Regions from separate parts of the Azospirillum sp. UENF 211521 genome, predicted to be linked through region 2. Evidence: predicted binding sites of a transcription regulator. Region 2 holds the regulator's gene; each other region holds the start of a gene.
What was found. Region 2 encodes LexA, which represses DNA repair genes until DNA is damaged. Its sites were predicted from a motif close to ATGTTCTANTTTGGTTC; they were not measured.

Region 1: the regulator LexA is predicted to act here: its motif matches at 2,686-2,702, upstream of ACWPN5_RS15480 (Y-family DNA polymerase).
Region 3: the regulator LexA is predicted to act here: its motif matches at 1,109-1,125, upstream of ACWPN5_RS15505 (ImuA family protein).
Region 4: the regulator LexA is predicted to act here: its motif matches at 2,856-2,872, upstream of ACWPN5_RS25330 (putative DNA modification/repair radical SAM protein).

Annotation. Positions count from the first base shown of each region.
Region 1 is NZ_JBSNCF010000001.1:3,293,140-3,297,593, reverse strand. It holds gene ACWPN5_RS15485 (error-prone DNA polymerase) at 1-929, opposite strand, end outside; gene ACWPN5_RS15480 (Y-family DNA polymerase) at 940-2,640, opposite strand; gene ACWPN5_RS15475 (hypothetical protein) at 2,809-3,339, shown strand; gene ACWPN5_RS15470 (HupE/UreJ family protein) at 3,443-4,006, shown strand; gene ACWPN5_RS15465 (TAXI family TRAP transporter solute-binding subunit) at 4,109-4,454, shown strand, end outside.
Region 2 is NZ_JBSNCF010000001.1:1,381,749-1,386,202, reverse strand. It holds gene moaC (cyclic pyranopterin monophosphate synthase MoaC) at 1-277, shown strand, start outside; gene ACWPN5_RS06465 (molybdopterin molybdotransferase MoeA) at 277-1,494, shown strand; gene lexA (transcriptional repressor LexA) at 1,663-2,361, shown strand; gene ACWPN5_RS06455 (ComEC/Rec2 family competence protein) at 2,387-4,454, opposite strand, start outside.
Region 3 is NZ_JBSNCF010000001.1:3,299,579-3,304,032, reverse strand. It holds gene ACWPN5_RS15510 (Tim44 domain-containing protein) at 1-1,013, shown strand, start outside; gene ACWPN5_RS15505 (ImuA family protein) at 1,195-1,977, shown strand; gene ACWPN5_RS15500 (hypothetical protein) at 2,061-2,231, opposite strand; gene ACWPN5_RS15495 (tRNA-uridine aminocarboxypropyltransferase) at 2,456-3,169, shown strand; gene ACWPN5_RS15490 (tyrosine phosphatase family protein) at 3,481-4,059, shown strand; gene ACWPN5_RS15485 (error-prone DNA polymerase) at 4,081-4,454, opposite strand, start outside.
Region 4 is NZ_JBSNCF010000003.1:81,697-86,150, forward strand. It holds gene ACWPN5_RS25320 (hypothetical protein) at 1-182, shown strand, start outside; gene ACWPN5_RS25325 (UdgX family uracil-DNA binding protein) at 216-1,616, opposite strand; gene ACWPN5_RS25330 (putative DNA modification/repair radical SAM protein) at 1,619-2,833, opposite strand; gene ACWPN5_RS25335 (serine hydrolase domain-containing protein) at 2,981-4,039, shown strand; gene ACWPN5_RS25340 (ABC transporter permease) at 4,052-4,454, opposite strand, start outside.

The DNA.
Region 1 (4,454 bases), 1.9 Mb from region 2:
TCGAGTTGCCCGATCAGCGCCAATTCGCGGTGAAGAGTCTGCGCCACCGTCTCCGGGACGCCGTCCGGGTAGCGGCGGGCGGCGCCGGCCCAGGTCAGATCGGTCAGCGTCTCCTGCGGGCTGCGCCCGTCCTCGGCCACCTCGTCCGGGTATTCGTAGCGCAGTTCCTCCAGCGAGAAGCGGCAGGCGGCGGCGATCTCCACCGTGCGGGCGACCGCGTCGGGGTGGCGGTGGAACAGGCGGGCCATCTCCACCCCGGCCTTCAGGTGCCGCTCGGCGTTGGCGGACAGGCGCCAGCCCGCCGCGTCGATGGTCGTGCCGCTGCGGATGCAGGTCATCACGTCGGCCAGCGGGCGGCGGGCGGGCGTGTGATAGAGCACGTCGTTGGTCGCCACCAGCGGCACCCGCTCCGCCTCCGCCAATCCGCCCAGCCAGGACAGCCGCCGCTGGTCGTCGCCGCGGTAGCGGTGGCTGGCGGCGAGGTGCAGGCGGTCCCCCAGATCGTTGCGCCAGCCGCGCAGCGCGTGGACGAAGGCGGGGTCGCGCCGGTCCGGCGGCACCAGCAGGAACAGCATCCCCTCCGCATGCTCCAGCAGGTCGGCGCGGCCGATGAAGCAGGCGCCCTTGGGCGCCCGCCGCTTGCCCAGCGTCAGCAGCCGCGACAGCCGCGCGTAGGCCGCCCGGTCGGTGGGGTAGGCGAGCAGGCTGTCCGCGTCGGTCAGGTCCAGCCGGCAGCCGACGATCAGGCGCAGCCCGTGCTTGCGGGCGGCGGCGTGCGCCTGCACCACCCCGGCCAGCGAGTTGCGGTCGGTCACCGCCACGGCGGCGTGACCGAGGCCGGCGGCGGTCAGCGCCAGCTCGTCCGGGTGGGACGCGCCCTCCAGGAAGGTGAAGCTGGTGGAGACCTGGAGTTCGGCGTAGGGGGTCATGGCGGCCCCATCATCCGAAGAAGCCGTGCAGGAACCACAGCGCCGCCACGCCGGGCCGGTACAGCCCCTGGCGGAAGACCCAGAAGCGGCGGCCGGCCTCGTCCTCGACGCGGTAATAGTCGCGGGGCTCGCCGTCGCGCCGCCACCATTCGGCCTCGATCCGCTCCGGCCCGTCGGCATGGCGGATGCGATGCTGGACGCCGCGCCAGCGGAACATAACCGGCGGGTCGTCGGGAACCAGGGCCATGGCCTCGATGGGCTCCGGCGGGGCGAGCAGCCGCACCGGGCGGGGGCGGTCGGCGGGCCACAGGGCACAGCCGGGGGGGGGCGCGAAGGCCGGGGCAAAGGCGGAGGCGGGGGCCACGCTGCGCTCCGGCAGCCAGCTCTGCCGCGGGACCAGCCGCAGCACCGCCCGCTCCCCCAGCCGGTTGCCCAGACGGTCCAGCAGTTCGGCCAGTTCCGGCTGCCCGCCCATGCCTCCATCTGTACCGCCATCCAGCGCGGCCTGCGCGGCGGCGAGCGGGCCGGCCTCGGTGGCCGACAGCACCATCAGCTCCAGGCCGGGGCCGGGCTCCACCCGGTCGAGCTTCTGGGCGAACAGCCGCATCAGCGTGTCCGGGCGGCGCACCGGGTGGCCGGTGCCGATGGCCAGCGTCTGAGGCGCGTCCTCCAGCCGGCGGTCCACCCGGTGCAGCTCCAACCGCAGGCGGCGGGCGCCCTCGCCTGTGTTCTCCAGCCCGGCGCAGAGGAAGGCCAGCAGGCGGCGCAGCGCCTCGGCGATGGCCTCGGCGGTGGTGATCGGCTCGGGCAGGGCGAGGCGGGCGCAGTGCGGCGGCACCGGCAGGCGGGGGGACAGCGGCTCGTCCAGCCGTCCGTAGGCCTGGTCGAGCCGCCGCAGCAGCTCCGGCCCGAAGCGGGCGGCCAGCGTGGCGCGGGGGAGGGCGTGCAGGTCGCCGATCCGCCGCAGCCCCACCGCGGCCAGCCCCTCCACCGTGGCGGCGGGCAAGCGCAGCGCCGCGACGGGGAGGGGGGAGAGGAGGGTGTCGGCCCGGTTGCCCCCTCCCTCCCGCTTCGCGGGTCCCCCCCTCCCCCGCTGCGCGGGAGAGGGCCAATTTGCAAAGATGGCAGCGGTTCCCTCTCTCGCGCAGCTCTCGCGCAAACCAAAGGTTTGCGCTGACGCGGCAGGCGGACCTTCGGTCCGCCGAGAGCGGGGGAGGGTTAGGGAGGGGGCAGCAAACCGCGCCAGCGCCCAGGCCGCCGCGGGCGTGTCGGCCACCGCCAGCCGCAACTCGAAGCCCGCCGCGGTCAGGCGGGCGGTCAGGTCGGCGGCCATGGCCGCCTCGCCGCCGAACAGATGGGCGCAGCCGGTGATGTCCAACGCCACCCCGTCGGGGCCGTCCGGGGCGGTCCAGGGGGTGTAGCGCGTGCACCAGCCGGCGATCCGCTCCAGCAGGCGGGCGTCCGACTCGGGATCGGCGTCGAAGACGGCCAGGGCGGGTTCGATGGCGCGGGCGTCGGCCAAACTCATGCCGGGCCACACCCCGGCCTCCTCGGCCCCGCGGTTGACAGCGGCCACGCCCAGCCGCCCGCGCTCGGCCAGGATGGCGGCCAGCGGATGGCCGCGCCGCTCGGGATGGCGGCGGCTGTGGGCGTCGGTGGGCAGCCGCGGCAGCCACAGGGACAGGATGCGCCGCGCCGCCCGTTCCGTCATGCCCAACCCTCCCTTCGCCGCTGCGGATGCCAACAATCCCAGACCGAACAAAACAAGAACATTCTAGCGGCAAAATCCGGCGGGTGGGAGTCCCCTTGCGGCCTCGCCAAAAAGGGGCAGATGGGTGGTGGGCCTTGTCACGCCTTTGCAGGACACGACATGGTTGGTATGACACCGCTCCGCCCCCCCGCCGCCTTTCTGCCCGTCGCCGTCGCGCTCACCGCCTTCGCGCTGGGGGCTTGCGCTCCGGATGTGCACGACGAGATGCCGGGACGGGCCCAGGCGGCACCGCCGGCGGCCGCGCAGAGCGGCGGGTTGAAGACGTTGCGCCAGATCCAGGCGGAGGAGAACGCCCGCCCGATCTCCCCACCGCGACCGCAGCCGGCGCCCGCCCCGCCGCAAAAGCTCTCCGACGCCTCGCAGGCGCCCGGCCAGCCTCCCGACCAGCCGCCGGTGCGCCGCCGCGGCAGTTCGTCCCCGCCGCCGCCGCCCATCGACCAGCCGGCCACGCCCGCCCTGCCGGCGCCGGGCTCCACCCAGGGGCTGACCGACCGCGCCAAGCGCGACCTGATGAGCCCGGAGGTCGACCGGCTGCGCACCGACGACGCCATGGGCCGGCTCGACCCGCTGCAGCAGCGCGACCTGCTCCGCAAGCAGCAGGACCTCCGCCAGTACGGACCTGGTCCCCTGGGATACTGACGTCCGGCCTCCACAAGCTCCCGCCCTGGTCACTTGACCCCACCCCGCGCAGCGGCCATACCGGCCCGGTGCGGCGCAAGACGTTGGGGAAAAGGGGTGGGGGATGGTGGCGATCCGGTCGGTTCTTCTGGCGATTCTGCTGATTGGCGTCGGGGCCGCGCCCGCGCTGGCGCGGATGACGGTGACCGGGCCGTTCGGCACCGGCCTGACCGAACCCGTGTGGGTGCTGCAGCATCTGCTCGGCTTCCTCGCCATCGGGCTGTGGAGCGGGCAGAACGGCGGCGCCGCCGTCTGGCAGCTTCCGGTGGCGACGCTGACCGCGGTCCTGGCGGCCGGGCTGGCCGCGCAGATCGGCATCCGCCTCCCCTATGCCGCGGAAGGGCTGTCGGCGTCGCTGATCGTGATGGGCGGGCTGGTCGCCGTCGCGCTGAAGGCTCCCCTGGCCCTAGGGGTGCTGACGGTCGCCGCGGCGGGGGCCTTCCACGGCTACGTGCACATGGGCGGGCCGCTGTTCTGGGCCGGGCTGTCGTCCGGCGTGCTCCTGGTCATCTGCGCCGGGCTGGGCCTGTCGGCGGCGCTGGGGCAGGCGGCGTCGGGCCGGGTCGTGCAAATGTGTGGCGGCGCGGTAGCACTCGCCGGAGTTCTTGATCTGGCGGGCGTCTTTTAAGCCTCCGACGCCTTGAAAAAGCCCGGCTGCGGGTATTCTTGTAAGAGCGTGTCCAACACACGCCGCCGGGACGGCTGGCCAGCAGGAAAGGTGGACCCGCCGGTGCCGCGCGCAGGAGCCAACCCCCGCCTTTCCGACGCCCGCCTTTCGTCCCAGGGCCTTCCCAGCCGCCGCCATGTGCTGGCCGGTTTCGCGGGGGGTTCCCTCCTGGGCCTGCTGCCGCGGGGTGTCGCGGCGCAGGACATCCGCTATTTCCGGATCGGCACGGGCACCACGTCGGGCACCTATTTCCCGATCGGCGGCCTGATCGCCAACGCCATCTCCAACCCGCCCGGCTCCCGCCCCTGCGACCGCGGGGGAAGCTGCGGCGTGCCGGGGCTGATCGCGGTGGCGCAGGCCACGCTCGGCTCGGTGGAGAACATCGAACTGCTGCGCTCCGGCGCGGTCG
Region 2 (4,454 bases):
CACGCCGGACCTGATCCCGCTGTGCCACCCGCTGATGCTGACCTCGGTCAAGGTCGACCTGACCTGCGATCCCGAGCGCAACGCCGTGGACATCACCGCCACCTGCAAGCTGAGGGGCCAGACCGGTGTGGAGATGGAGGCGCTGACCGCCGTGTCGGTCGCCGCGCTCACCGTCTACGACATGTGCAAGGCGGTGGATCGCGGGATGACCATCACCGAGGTGAAGCTGCTGCACAAGGCCGGCGGCAAGAGCGGCGTGTGGGGGAGCGCGGTCTGATGTTGCAGGTTGGTGAAGCCCGCGCCCGCATCCTCGCCGCCTTCACCGCCCTGCCGGCGGAGACGGTGCCGCTGCCCGACGCGCTGGGGCGCGTCCTGGCCGAGCCCGCCGTCGCCCGCCTGACCCAGCCGCCCTTCGCCGCCGCCGCCATGGACGGCTGGGCCGTCCGCGCCGCCGACATCGTCCCGGCGTCGGCTGGTGCGCCGGTCACCCTGCGCCGCATCGGCGAGTCCGCGGCCGGCCACGCCTTCGCCGGAACGGTCGGTGCGGGCGAGGCCGTGCGCATCTTCACCGGCGCCCCCCTGCCCGCCGGCGCCGACGCCGTGGTGATGCAGGAGGATTGCGAGGACACCGGGGACCGGGTGCGCGTCGGGCGCGCCGTCCCCGCGGGGCGCTTCATCCGCCCCGCCGGCCTGGACTTCACCGCGGGAGAGGATCTGCTTCCCAAGGGACGCTTGCTGACCGCCCGCGACGTCGCCCTGGCCGCCGCGGCCAACCTGCCCTGGCTGCGCGTCCACCGCCGCCCGCGGGTCGCCGTGCTCGCCACCGGTGACGAGATCGCCCTGCCCGGCGACCCGCTGGGGCCGAGCCAGATCGTCAGCTCCAACGCGCTCGGCCTGTGCGCCTTGGTCACCAGCCAGGGCGGCGTCGCCCACAATCTCGGCGTGGCCAAGGACGACCCGGAGCATCTCGCCGCCATGGCCGCCGGGGCGGCCGGCTGCGACCTGCTGGTGACCACGGGCGGCGCGTCGCAAGGCGAGCACGACCATGTGCGCGACGTGCTGGGCGGGCTGTCGCTGGATTTCTACCGCGTCGCCATGAAGCCCGGCAAACCGTTGATCTTCGGGACGGCAAACGGCGTGCCTCTGCTCGGCCTGCCCGGCAACCCGGTGTCCACCGGGGTGGCCGCCCTGCTGTTCCTGGTGCCCGTCCTTCGCCGTCTCCAGGGGCTGCCCGCCGAGAACGCCACCCTCGCGGTCCGGCTCGGCGCGCCGCTGAAGGCCAACGACGACCGCACGGACTTCCTGCGCGCCACCCTGTCCCCCGGTCCGGACGGCGAACCGGTCGCCACCCCCTTCCCGCGCCAGGACAGCGCGATGATGTCCCGGCTGGCCCGGGCCGACGCCCTGATCGTCCGCGAGCCGCAGGCAACCGCCGCCGCCGAGGGCGACCGCGTCACGGTGATCCCGTTGAGCGGCGGTGTCCTGTCGCTTTAATCCCTTCCGCACCCGCCAACCCGGTGACGATCCTTTCGGGAGTCCTGTCCGTCGATTTGCGGTTGATTTCGTCCGTAGGGCTTGACGGGGGTTAAGAACCAAACTAGAACAAGATGGAACGTTTTGCTTTTGTTCCATATCTAGTGCGGAACCGGCCGGGAGGCACAAATGCTCACGCGCAAGCAGCATGAATTGCTGCTTTTCATCAACGAGCGGCTCGGGCAGGGCGGTGTGTCCCCTTCCTTCGACGAAATGAAGGACGCTCTCAACCTGAAGTCCAAGTCGGGCATCCACCGCCTGATCACCGGATTGGAGGAGCGCGGCTTCATCCGCCGCCTGCCCCACCGCGCCCGCGCGCTGGAGGTGCTGCGTCTGCCGGAGGGGCTGGAGACCGCCCGCCCGCGGCCGCCGCGCGCCAAGTTCCAGCCCAACGTCATCAAGGGCGACTTCAGCTTCGCGGGGCGGGAGGCGAACCCGGCGTCGGAATTGGTGCAGCTTCCGCTCTACGGCCGCATCGCCGCCGGCACGCCGATCGAGGCGCTGCGCGACGCGTCCGCCTTCGTGGACATTCCCGCCGCCATGCTCGGCATGGGCGACCACTACGCGCTGGAGGTCGCCGGCGATTCGATGGTGGAGGCCGGCATCCTCGACCATGACACGGTGGTCATCCAGCGTTGCGACAGCGCGGATAACGGCTCGATCGTCGTCGCCCTGGTCGATGACGCCGAGGTCACGCTGAAGCGCCTGCGCCGCAAGGGCAACACCGTGGCGCTCGAACCCGCCAACGCCGCCTACGAAACCCGCATCTTCGGCGCCGACCGCGTCCGGGTGCAGGGCCGCCTCGTCGGCTTGGTGCGGAAGTACTGACGGCAGGATGCTCCGGGGCGACGGTTCAGCGCGCCCCGGTCTTTCTATCGGGCAGCTTTCCCCCCATTGTCCAAGGACGGTCGCCGCGCTGGTCGCGCACGCTCTCGACCCGGATTCCCTTGTTCGACAGGTAAAGGGCTTGCGCGCCCTCCCGACGCAGGCGCCAACGGTCGATGACCAGCGGCGCCCGGCACCCGCGCGACGGGCTCGCGGTCACCACCGCATCGGCCACCGCGCAATCCTCGGGCAAGGCGTCCGGCTGGCGCAGCAGCGCCACGGTCTTTCCCTGCGCGCGGTACAGGCATCCCAGAGCGTCGCAGCGCAGCCGCCCGTCCAGGCTGACCCCGGCAAGCGGCCAGACATCCTGACCGGCCGTCTCCTCCGGCTTCTCCATGCCGTCGCGCCGCCTCCACGTGTTGGCGACCCGGCCGTCGCTGGCGGTGGACAGGCTGAGAATCCCCTCAGCACCGCGCACGGCCATCAGTTTTCCGTCCTCCGACACCAGGATGTCGGGTCGCAGCGCGACGGCCGGAGCAACCAGCCCGCCCACCACCGCGACCACCCCCAACCAGCGCCAGCGCCTTGTCCAGATGGCCAGCCACAGCCCGCCCGATGTGATGGCGGCGATGGCCGCGTCCGGCATGGCTGGAAGGAACGCCGTCGCTCCGGGCAGCGCGGCGGTCCGCTCCGCCGTCTCGATGACCAGCCGGACGCCCCAGCTCATCGCCGTCACCGCCGGCCCCTCCAGCCCGAAGGGCAGCAGCAGGTAGGACAGCAGGCTGAAGGGCATGATCCACACCGTCGTGATGGGGATCGCCACCATGTTGGACAGCACGCCGTAAAAGGCGACCTGTTGGAAATGGTAGAGCCCGTAGGGCGTCGTCGCGACCGTCGCCACCACGCTGGAAAAGACGATTCCGCCCAGCGCCATCACCCCCTTGCCGAGCCAGCCCATCTCGCGCCGCCGGCTCACCGCCCAGGGCGTGAAACGTTCGAAGGCGGCGATCAGGGCGACGACCGCCGCGAAGGACATCTGGAAGCTCGGCCCCAGCATCCCCTCCGGGTCGTAGAGGACGGTGACGATGCCGGCAAAGGCGACCAGACGCATGCTGATCGGCGACCGGTCGGCGATCACCGCTCCCATGACGAGGCCGGTCATCAGCACCGACCGCAGCGTCGGCAGTGGCGCCCCCACCAGCAGCGTGTAGAGGATCGCCGACAGGATGCCGGCCAGCGCCGCGATCTTCTTGATCGGCCAGCGCAGCGCGATCCAGGGAACCAGCGCCAACAACGCCCGCACCACCCAGAAGACGATGCCCGCGGCGATGCCCACGTGGAGGCCGGAGATGGACAGAAGGTGGGCCAGACCGCTGTCGCGGAAGGCGTCCATCATCGGTTCGGGAATCGCCGCCGCGTCGCCGTTCAGCAAGGCGGCGGTGACGCTGGCCTCCGCGGAGTTGGCCACGATGGCGCGCACCCGCTCGGCGATGGCGGCGCGCGCGCGCTCGAAGGCCACGGTCACCCGGCGCCAGCCACTGGGCGGCGGCGCCTCCTGAGCGACGGGGGCGCCCATGACGAAGCCGACCGCGCCGAAGCCCTCGAAATAGGCGCGCCGCTGCAGGTCGAAGGCCCCCGGCTCCGCCGGAGCGGCCGGCGGGTGGAGCATGGCGCGCAGCCGGACCACCGTCCCGGCCTCCGGCGGTGCCACCTTGGCCGGCAGATGCAGGCGGACCCGCTCCGGCGTCGCCTCCGGGGCCAGCCGCTCCACCGTCGGCTCCCCGATCATCAGCCGCGTGCCGGTGGGCTGCCGCTCGACCGCCAGCACCCGCCCGGTGACCTGCACCGGCCCAAGCTCGCGCGTCAGCATCGGCGCCATCGCCGCCACGCTGTGGAGTTGCGCCGCGGCGAAGCCCAGAGCGACGCTCAACAGCGCCAGCAGCAGAACCACCGGCGCCAGACGCCGCCGCGCCAGCCAGAGCAGAGGCAGACAACCGACCGCCGCGCCCGGCCCCAGCCAGAGCGGCGGCTCGGCGGGCAGGCCGAAATACAGCGCCACGCCCGCCCCGGTCCCCACCGGCAGCCACAGCGCCCAG
Region 3 (4,454 bases), 1.9 Mb from region 2:
CCGTGGCGCTGACAGCCGGAACCGCCGACGCCCGCGCCGGTAAGAGCAGTTCCGCGGGCAGCCGCGGCTCGCGCACTTACGAGGCGCCGGCCCAGACCAACACCGCGCCGCGCGCCGCCCCGATGGAGCGCTCGGCCGCCCCCGCCCAGACGCCGGGCGCCCAGCAGCCGGGCATGCAGCAGCCGGGCATGGCGTCCCCGGCGGCGGCGCAGCGCGGCGGCTTCTTCTCGCGCGGCGGCTTCATGCCGGCCCTGATGGGCGGCCTGATCGGCGCCGGCATCGCCGGCATGCTGTTCGGCGGCGGCTTCCTCGACGGGCTGGGCAGCTTCGCGGGCATCCTGGGCTTCATCCTCCAGATCCTGCTGGTCGTCTTCCTGGTCCGGCTGGCCATGCGCTTCTTCCGCAACCGTTCGGCGGGCGCGGCGCGGCCGGCGGGCATGGGCGCTTCCAACGCCGCCTATGCCGGCCCGAATCCGGGCGCCATGAACCCTGGTGCGATGAACCGCGAGGCGGTGGACGCGCGCTCGAACCCGCTGGGTGGCGGCGCTCGCGGCAGCGCCGCGGCGGGTCCGGCTTCGTCCGGCCGTCCGGGCGTGCGCCGTGACGACCTGGGCATCGGTCCGGCCGACTATCAGGCGTTCGAGCAGACTCTGGTCGCGGTCCAGACCGCCTACGGCAACGAGGACCTGACGGCCCTGCGCGCCGCCGTGACGCCGGAGATGGCCTCCTACTTCACCGAGGAACTGGCGGCGAACCACAACCGCGGCGTGGTCAACCGCCTGTCTGACGTCCGCCTGCTCCAGGGCGACCTGGCCGAGGCGTGGCGCGAGGGCAACGTGGAATACGCCACCGTGGCGATGCGCTTCTCGCTGACCGACGTGACGGTGGACCGCGCGAGCAACCGCGTGGTCGAGGGCGATCCGAACCGTCCGGTCGAAGCCACGGAAATCTGGACCTTCACCCGTCCGCGCGGCGGGCGCTGGGTCCTGTCGGCGATCCAACAGGCCGGCTGACCACTCTCCACTCCTCAACCGGTCTCGCGGGGGGGCGTCCGAAAGGGCGCCCCCTTTCGCATTTCCGGACTCCCCTGGACAGGCGGGGCATGATAGAACATATCAGGAACAAATACCTGTCCAGCGGAAGCGAGTCATGCCCGATTCCCAAATGGCCCATTCCCAAATGCCACATTCCCGGATGTCCGAAGAGCCTCCGCCAAACCGGGCGGCGGTGCTGGCCGACCTGCGCGCCCGCATCCGGGGCCTGGAAGGGCTGGGCGGGGAGGGGGCGCGGGTGCTGCCCTTCGGCCTGCCGGACCTCGACGGGGCCTTTCCGGCGGGGGGGCTGCCGCTCGGCTGCCTGCACGAGGTGGCCGGGGAGGAGCCGGGGGCCGGCACGGCCTTCGCCGCGCATCTGCTGGCCCGCCTCGCCAGCGTGGCGGCGCCCGCGCTGTGGGTCGTGCGCGGGCGTGACCTGCACGCCGCCGGGCTGGCCGCCTATGGGCTGACGCCGGACCGGCTGATCGCCGTGCGCGTCACCCGTGACGCCGACGCGCTGTGGGCGATGGAGGAGGCGCTGCGCTGCAGGCGGCTGTCCGCCGTGCTGGGGGAGGTCGGGGGGGTGGACCTGACGGCGAGCCGCCGGCTGCAACTGGCCGCCGAGTCGTCGGGTGTGACGGGATTCCTGTTGCAGGGCACCGCCCGCCGCTCGGCGGCGAGTGCGGCGGTCACCCGCTGGCGGATCGCGCCGGCCGCCAGTTGGACGGCGGAGCCGGGCGTCGGCGATCCGCGCTGGCGCGCCGAGTTGGAGCGCTGCCGGGGCGGTCGCCCGGGGGCGTGGCTTCTGGACTGGCGCGACGGCGCCCTGGTCCCGGCGCAAGCACCGGAGCGGGCCGTTCCCGCGCCGGCATCAACGTCCACCCCGGTTCGGCGTCCGGCCCCGGCGAGCGGAAGCGGACCGTCCTGGGCCGAGGTGGCGTGATGCGGACGGAAGGACGGGCGGCGATGTCGCTTACGCGACAGTTGCCCGTGTCGCTTGCGCGACGGCCGTCTGTCGGCTTCCGGTCAGTAGTTGGTGGCCCAGTCGGGCAGGGGACGCCCGGTTTCGCCATCCCGGTCGGCGTCGGGCGGAAAGGGCGCGTCGTCCGCGTAGAGCGGCAGTTGCCGGGCGAATTCCGCCGATTCCTCGGCCCGGCGTTGCTCCAGCAAGCGGGCGGCCAAATGAGCGGGCAGCATGGCAAGCCTCCTTCTGAGCGTCGGGAGAGCCTGGGGAGCGGTCCTGTCGGCCGCCCTCGGCCCAACCCGTCCTGTGTGTCTGGACGCTATCATGCAAGGTCCAGGCCTCTAAGTGATGCAGATCACGCGTTATGCAAACTTTAATGCGCCCGTTTCTTTTTTCAGGCCCCGTTCCTTTTTTCGGATGAGAGGCCCATAGTCCCCGCCTCCCGCTTTTCCCGCCGATGTTCCTTCTTCCGAGACCGACCATGCACGCCGAACCCTGCCCCACCTGCCTAAAACCTATGCATTTGTGCGTCTGCGAGGCAGTGGAGCCGATCGACAACGCCGTCTTCCTGCTCATCCTCCAGCACCCGCAGGAAAAGCGCGAGACGCTGGGCACCGCGCAGATCGCCCATCTCCAGTTCAAGAACTCCGCGTTGAAGGTGGGGCTGAGCTGGTCGAACCTGAAGCGCATCCTGGGACGCGAGGTCGATTACAAGCGCTGGGGCGTGCTCTATCTCGGCCCGGTCAAGCAGGGCGCGGCCCCGCTGCCGGAGGTGTCCGTGGTGGACAAGGGCGGCGTCCCGCAGAAGGACAGCGAACTGGTGCTGGGCGACCTGGAGGGCGTCATCGTCCTGGACGGCACCTGGAGCCAGGCCAAGACGCTGTGGTGGCGCAACCCGTGGCTCCTGAAGTGCCGGCGCATCGTGCTGAACCCGCAGTTCCGCTCCCTCTACGGGCAGGCCCGCAAGGAGCCGCGGCGCGACAGCGTGTCGACCCTGGAGGCCGCCGCCTTCCTGCTGTCGCGGCTGGAGGCCGAGCCGGCGGTCCTCGACCGCGCGCTGAAGCCTTTCGCGCTGCTGCTGAAGAAGCTGCGAGCGCCGCGCCCGCGCCCCGTTCTGCCGCCCCGCGCGGACGCGGCGGAGCCGGCCGCGGAAGGAGACGAGGCGGAATAATCCGCATTTCTTCCGGGATCGCCCTTTCCGGGTAAGCCCCCTCGACCAGGGCGGCCGCGGCAACCAACACGCCGTTTCGCTGTTGGGGATTGCATCGGCCGCTTGGGTCTCAACGCAAGCGGGCCTCAACCAAGGGAGCGATCCATGAAGGGCGTTTTGCTGTGGCTTGTCGGTATTCCCATTCCGATCATTCTTCTGCTGTACCTGTTCAACGTCCTCTGATCGGGCCTTCGATCGGCTTGACGGCACGGACCGGCGGCGCCACATGCGAACCGCGCCGCCCTCCGCGCGCACGGCAAGAGACGAGGACCATGGCCCGCGATTTCGTTCCCTTCGGACTGACCGTCTGCGGCATCGAGGAGCTGAACGGCTTCTGCGAGGCCGGCGTGACCCACGTCCTGTCGATCCTCGACCCCGGCCACCCGGAGCCGACTGCTTTCGGGTCCTACGGCGAGCACACGCGGCTGGAACTGCGCTTCCACGACATCATCGACCCCTACATGGGCCAGTCCCTGCCGCAGCGCGCCGACGTCGAGCGCATCCTGGCCTTCGGGCGCGACCTGATGACCGAGCCGACCGGGGTGGGTGGGCTGCTCGTCCATTGCCACGCCGGCATTTCACGCTCGACCGCCGCCCTGACCATGATCCTGGCCCAGGCCAGCCCCGACCGTCCCGCCGCCGAGGCGATGGCCGCCGTGGTCAACATCCGCCACAAGGCGTGGCCCAACCTGCGCATGATCGAATTCGCCGACGAGATCCTGGAGCGCAAGGGCGAGCTGGTCGCCGCCGTCCGCGCCCGCCACCGCAGCTATGGCTTGGAGCGTCCCGATCTGGTCCAGTTCATGATCGACAACGGCCGGGTGCGCGAGGTCGCGGATCTGATCGACTGACCGCTCCTTTCCAACCGCTCCTCAGCGGAAATTCCGCCCCTCCGGGAAGACCGCGGCGGTGGACCGGTTGGGCAGCGCGTCGGGGTCGGTCAGGTCGCGCAGCCGGTGCGTCAGGTCGCTCAGCCGCTCGACGCGCAGGTGGATGACCTCGCCGCCCTCGTCGTTGGGCTTGCCGCTGCGCTCCACCCGGCCGGTGGCGGCGATCAGGCGGGCGCCGATGATCGTCTTGCGGAACGTCTCGAACACGTCGGGCATGATGACGAGGTTGGCGATGCCGGTCTCGTCCTCCAGCGTGATGAAGACCACGCCCTCGGCACTGCCCGGCCGCTGCCGGACCAACGCCAGTCCCGCCACGGTCAGCCGCGTTCCGGCCCGCACCGTGCCCAGCCGTTCGG
Region 4 (4,454 bases), on a different contig from region 2:
CCGACCCGACCCAGTGCCGCACCATCAATCCGATGGTTCCCGACACCGAACCCCTGACCATGTCGAGCTGCCCGATCGCCGGCCAGATCGAGAGCGCCAAGTGGATCAACGACCACCCGAAGTACGAGCTTCAGCGCATCCAGTGCACCGTGGGCAAGCGGTTCAAGCAGCAGGGCGCGTGAGGGCCGCGACACGGGAGACGGCCTGACGCCGCCTCACGCCAGCGCCGCGGCCCGGCGCAGGTCGGCCACGAACTCTGCCTGCGCCCGCCGTCGCTCCTCCTCCCCTGGAAGCCGCAGCAGGTAGGAGGGGTGGACGGTGACGAAGCCGTCCCAACCGTCGAAAGCCATCGGACCGCGCTCGCGCAGCACCGAAACGGGCCGGCCGCTCAGAGCCAGGGCCGCCGTGGCGCCCAGCGCGACGACGAGGCGGGGGCGGACGAAGCCCAGCTCCGTCATCAGCCACCAGCGGTAATGCTTGACCTCGCCGGCGGTGGGGGACTGGTGGATGCGCCGCTTGCCGCGCTGGACGAATTTGAAATGCTTGACGGCGTTGGTCAGATAGAGGCCGCCGCGCTCGATGCCGGCCTCCTCCAGAGCAGCGGTCAGCAACTGGCCGGCGGGACCGACGAAGGGACGGCCCTCGCGGTCCTCCCGGTCGCCCGGCTGCTCGCCGACGATGGCGATGGCCGCACCCTCCGGCCCCTCGCCCGGCACCGCCTGCGTCGCCCCCGGCACCAGCGGCTCGGAGCGTTGGATCAGGCGGTTCAGGTCGGCGAGGCTGTCCGGGGCCTGCCGGGCCATCGCCGCCACCGCCTTCTCCGGCATGCGGCGGCGCGGGATGGCGGCCTCTGCCTCCAGCATCGCCTGGACGCGGGCGGGGGCGGCGCGGACCATGGCCGGGATGGCCGCCGTCTCCGGCATGTTGGCCCAGAATTTCCGCGGCATCTCCGCCCGCATGGCCGTCGGGTTGACCCGCGCCGGGTTGAAGGTGCTTTCGTAATAGCGCAGCCAGCCCTCGGCGAAGCGGTCGTCGGCCAAGGAGTCCGGACGCTCGGCGGGCGGCCCGGTCATCAGGCGGTGGCGGTCCCAGTGCAGCGATCCCTTCGGCGTCAGGATCGTCCACGCCATGCTTTCGAAGCGCTCGACGAAGAAGGGGGCGACGGCCTCGACGATGTGGTGGTCGGGCTCGAACCACGCGACGTAACGCTCCCCGCCGGCCGGGTCCGGCAGGGCGCGGAAGCGCAGGAAGGCGTGCATCTTGTGGATGTCCCGGCGCACCGCCTTGTCGAGCCGCTCCAGCCGGTGCACCAGCGGGTCGGCGTGCTGGTCGAGCAGCGCCCGCTCCCCGTTCAGCACCCGCCAGACCAGCCGGTGCAGCAGGGCGTAGCGCTCCGGATCGCTGTGGCAGACGACGGTTTCGATCAACCGGCCGACCGCCTGGGGCAGGAGGACCGGGGCACCGTTTTCAAATGCGGGTGCTTCGTCGCCGAACAGCGACGGCGCGCCGACGCTCCACAGCACCGCCTCGGGCGCCGTCCGGGCGGCGGCGAGGCGGCGCACCGCCCGGCGGAAGCCGTCGAGGTCCGCCCCCTCCCGCAAGGTGATCGTGCGCATCGTCAGAACAGGCTCAACTGGCTGGACGGCGTGACCAAGCGCTGGCGCAGGTCCAGCCGGTCGGTCAGCCCGACCGCGGGGTGGTAGTCGGCGGCGATCAGGAAGGGGCGGGCGCGCCGCAGACCGTTCGACAGCCGCCCCAGATCCTCCATGCGCAGGCGGGTGTGGCGGCGCGCCGACAGGATCTTGTCGACGGCGCGGGCGCCCAGCCCCGGCACCCGCAGCAGCATCTCGCGGTCGGCGCGGTTGACGTCGACCGGGAAGCGCTCGCGGTTCTTCAGCGCCCAGGCCAGCTTGGGGTCGATGCCGAGGTCGAGCATCCCGCCTTCGCCGCCGGACGCGATCTCCTCCACCGTGAAGCCGTAATAGCGCAGCAGCCAGTCGGCCTGATACAGCCGGTTCTCCCGTTGCAGCGGCGGCGGCTTGACCGGCAGGACCGAGCTGGCCTCCGGGATCGGGCTGAAGGCGGAATAATAGACGCGGCGCAGCCCGTAGCGCTGGTAGAGCGTGCCGCTGGTCTCCAGGACCGAGCGGTCGGTGGCGTCGTCGGCGCCGACAATCAATTGGGTGCTCTGGCCGGCGGGGGAGAAGCGGCGGCGCTCCTCCTTGGCCTCGACGATGCGTTCGTTGACCTGACCCATCACCGCCTTGATGGTGCCGCCGTTCTTCTCCGGCGCGAAGGCCTTCAGGCTGTGGTCGGTGGGCAGTTCAAGGTTGATCGACAGGCGGTCCGCCCACAGCCCGGCCTGCTCGATCAGCCAGGGGCTGGCCTCGGGAATGGTCTTCAGATGGATGTAGCCGGCGAAGCCGTGGTCGCGCCGCAGCGTCCGCGCCACCAGCATCATCTGCTCCATCGTGTGGTCCGGCGAGCGGATGATGCCGGAGGACAGGAATAGCCCCTCGATGCAGTTGCGCTTGTAGAAACCCAGGGTCAGTTCCACCACCTCCGCCACCGTGAAGCGGGCGCGGCGGACGTTGGAGGAGCGCCGGTTGATGCAGTACACACAGTCGAACAGGCAGTGGTTGGTCAGCAGGATCTTGAGGAGCGAGACGCAGCGCCCGTCCGGCGTGTAGGCGTGGCAGATGCCGGCGCCGGTGGTCGAGCCCAGCCCTTCCTTGCCGCCGCTGCGCGGCTTGGCGCCGGACGAGGCGCAGGAGGCGTCGTATTTCGCCGCATCGGCCAGAATGCCGAGCTTCTCGATCAAGGCGTCGTCCATCGTCCCATCCCACGCTGCGTGTTCGTTCTTAATATGTTCCCATAGGGCGGGGAGGCAAGCGGCGTGTGCGGCGCCGGGTGGGACAAAGTCCGATCAGGGATTCCGGGGCAATCTTGGATGGCGGCGAAGCGGGACCACATAACCGGGATGACCTCGACATCGCCGTTCCGGCTCGGCCGCCGCACCCTCCTCGCCGCCACCGTCGCGTCCCTCGGCGGCGCCCTGACGCGCCCGCTGCTTGCCGCCCAACCCGCGCCCGGGGCCGGGTTCGACCCGGCCTTGCTGGACCGGGCGATCAAGCGCGCGGCGGCACTCGACCAGATTCACGCGCTGGTCATCGGTCGGAACGGCGCGGTGGTATCGGCGGAGGCCTTCCGCGGACCGGCGGTGAACCGTGCCGTCAATGTGAAGTCGGTGTCCAAAACCATCGCCGCCTCGCTCGCCGGCATTGCCATCGACCGCGGCGTCCTGCGCGGCGTCGACGTCTCCCTGGCCGAGGCGGCGCCGGGGCTGGTTCCGGCGGGCGTCGATCCGCGGGTACGGAGGATCACCATCGCCGACCTTCTGACCATGCGGGCCGGTCTGGAACCGACCTCCGGGCCGGGCTACGGCCGCTGGATCAACAGCCGCAACTGGGTTGTCGACGCGCTGCGTCGCCCCTTCGTCACCGAGCCGGGCGCGCGGATGCTCTATTCGACCGGCAGCTACCATCTGCTGGGCGCGGCGCTGTCCAGCGCGTCGGGGCGCAGCCTGCTAGACTTGGCGCGGGACTGGCTGGGCGAGCCGCTGGGGATTGAGGTGCCGTCCTGGACGCGCGACCCACAGGGCTTCTATCTCGGCGGCAACAACATGGCGCTGTCGCCGCTCGACCTCTTCCGCTTCGGCGAGCTGTGGCGGCAGGGCGGGCTGTGGAACGGACGCCAAGTCATCAGCGCCGCCTGGGTGGAGGCGTCGTGGGTGCCGCGCACGCGCTCCCCCTTCTCCGGCGACGATTACGGGTATGGCTGGTTTCTCGCCACGGCGAAGGGGCACCGCATCGCCTACGCGCGCGGCTATGGCGGGCAGATGCTCTATCTGGTGCCCAGCCTGGGGCTGACCGTCGTCGTCACCTCCGACCCCGGCCGGCCGGCGCGGTCGGATGGGCATGTCGGCCTGCTCAACGCCCTGCTGACCGACGGCATCATCCCGGCGGCGGAGATGGCCTGACGGGTGGGCGGGTCAGGCGGACAGCGCGTCGCTGCGCAACCGCCGCATCACGTCCCGTCGCGGCAGGCACGCCACCAGCACCGCCCCGACCGCCGCCATCGCAGCGACGGTGCCGAGGAAGGCGGCCAGGGGGACAGCGACTCCGGGCAGGGGCGCACCGTCGGCAAGGCTGGCGACCACCGCCGCGCCGCCGGCCCAGCCGAGCGGCACCGCGACCGCGGCGACGGCGGCGCCCAGAAGGACGAATTCCAGCACCACCGCCTGGACCATCGAACGCCGGCCGACTCCGAGGGCGTGCAGGAGCGCCATGTCCTGAAGCCGCCGCCGGGCGCTGCTGGCAATGGCGCCGAGAAGGACCACGGCCGCCGCGCCGAGGGCGACGGTGGACACGCCATCGAGAAGCCCGCGCACGGTC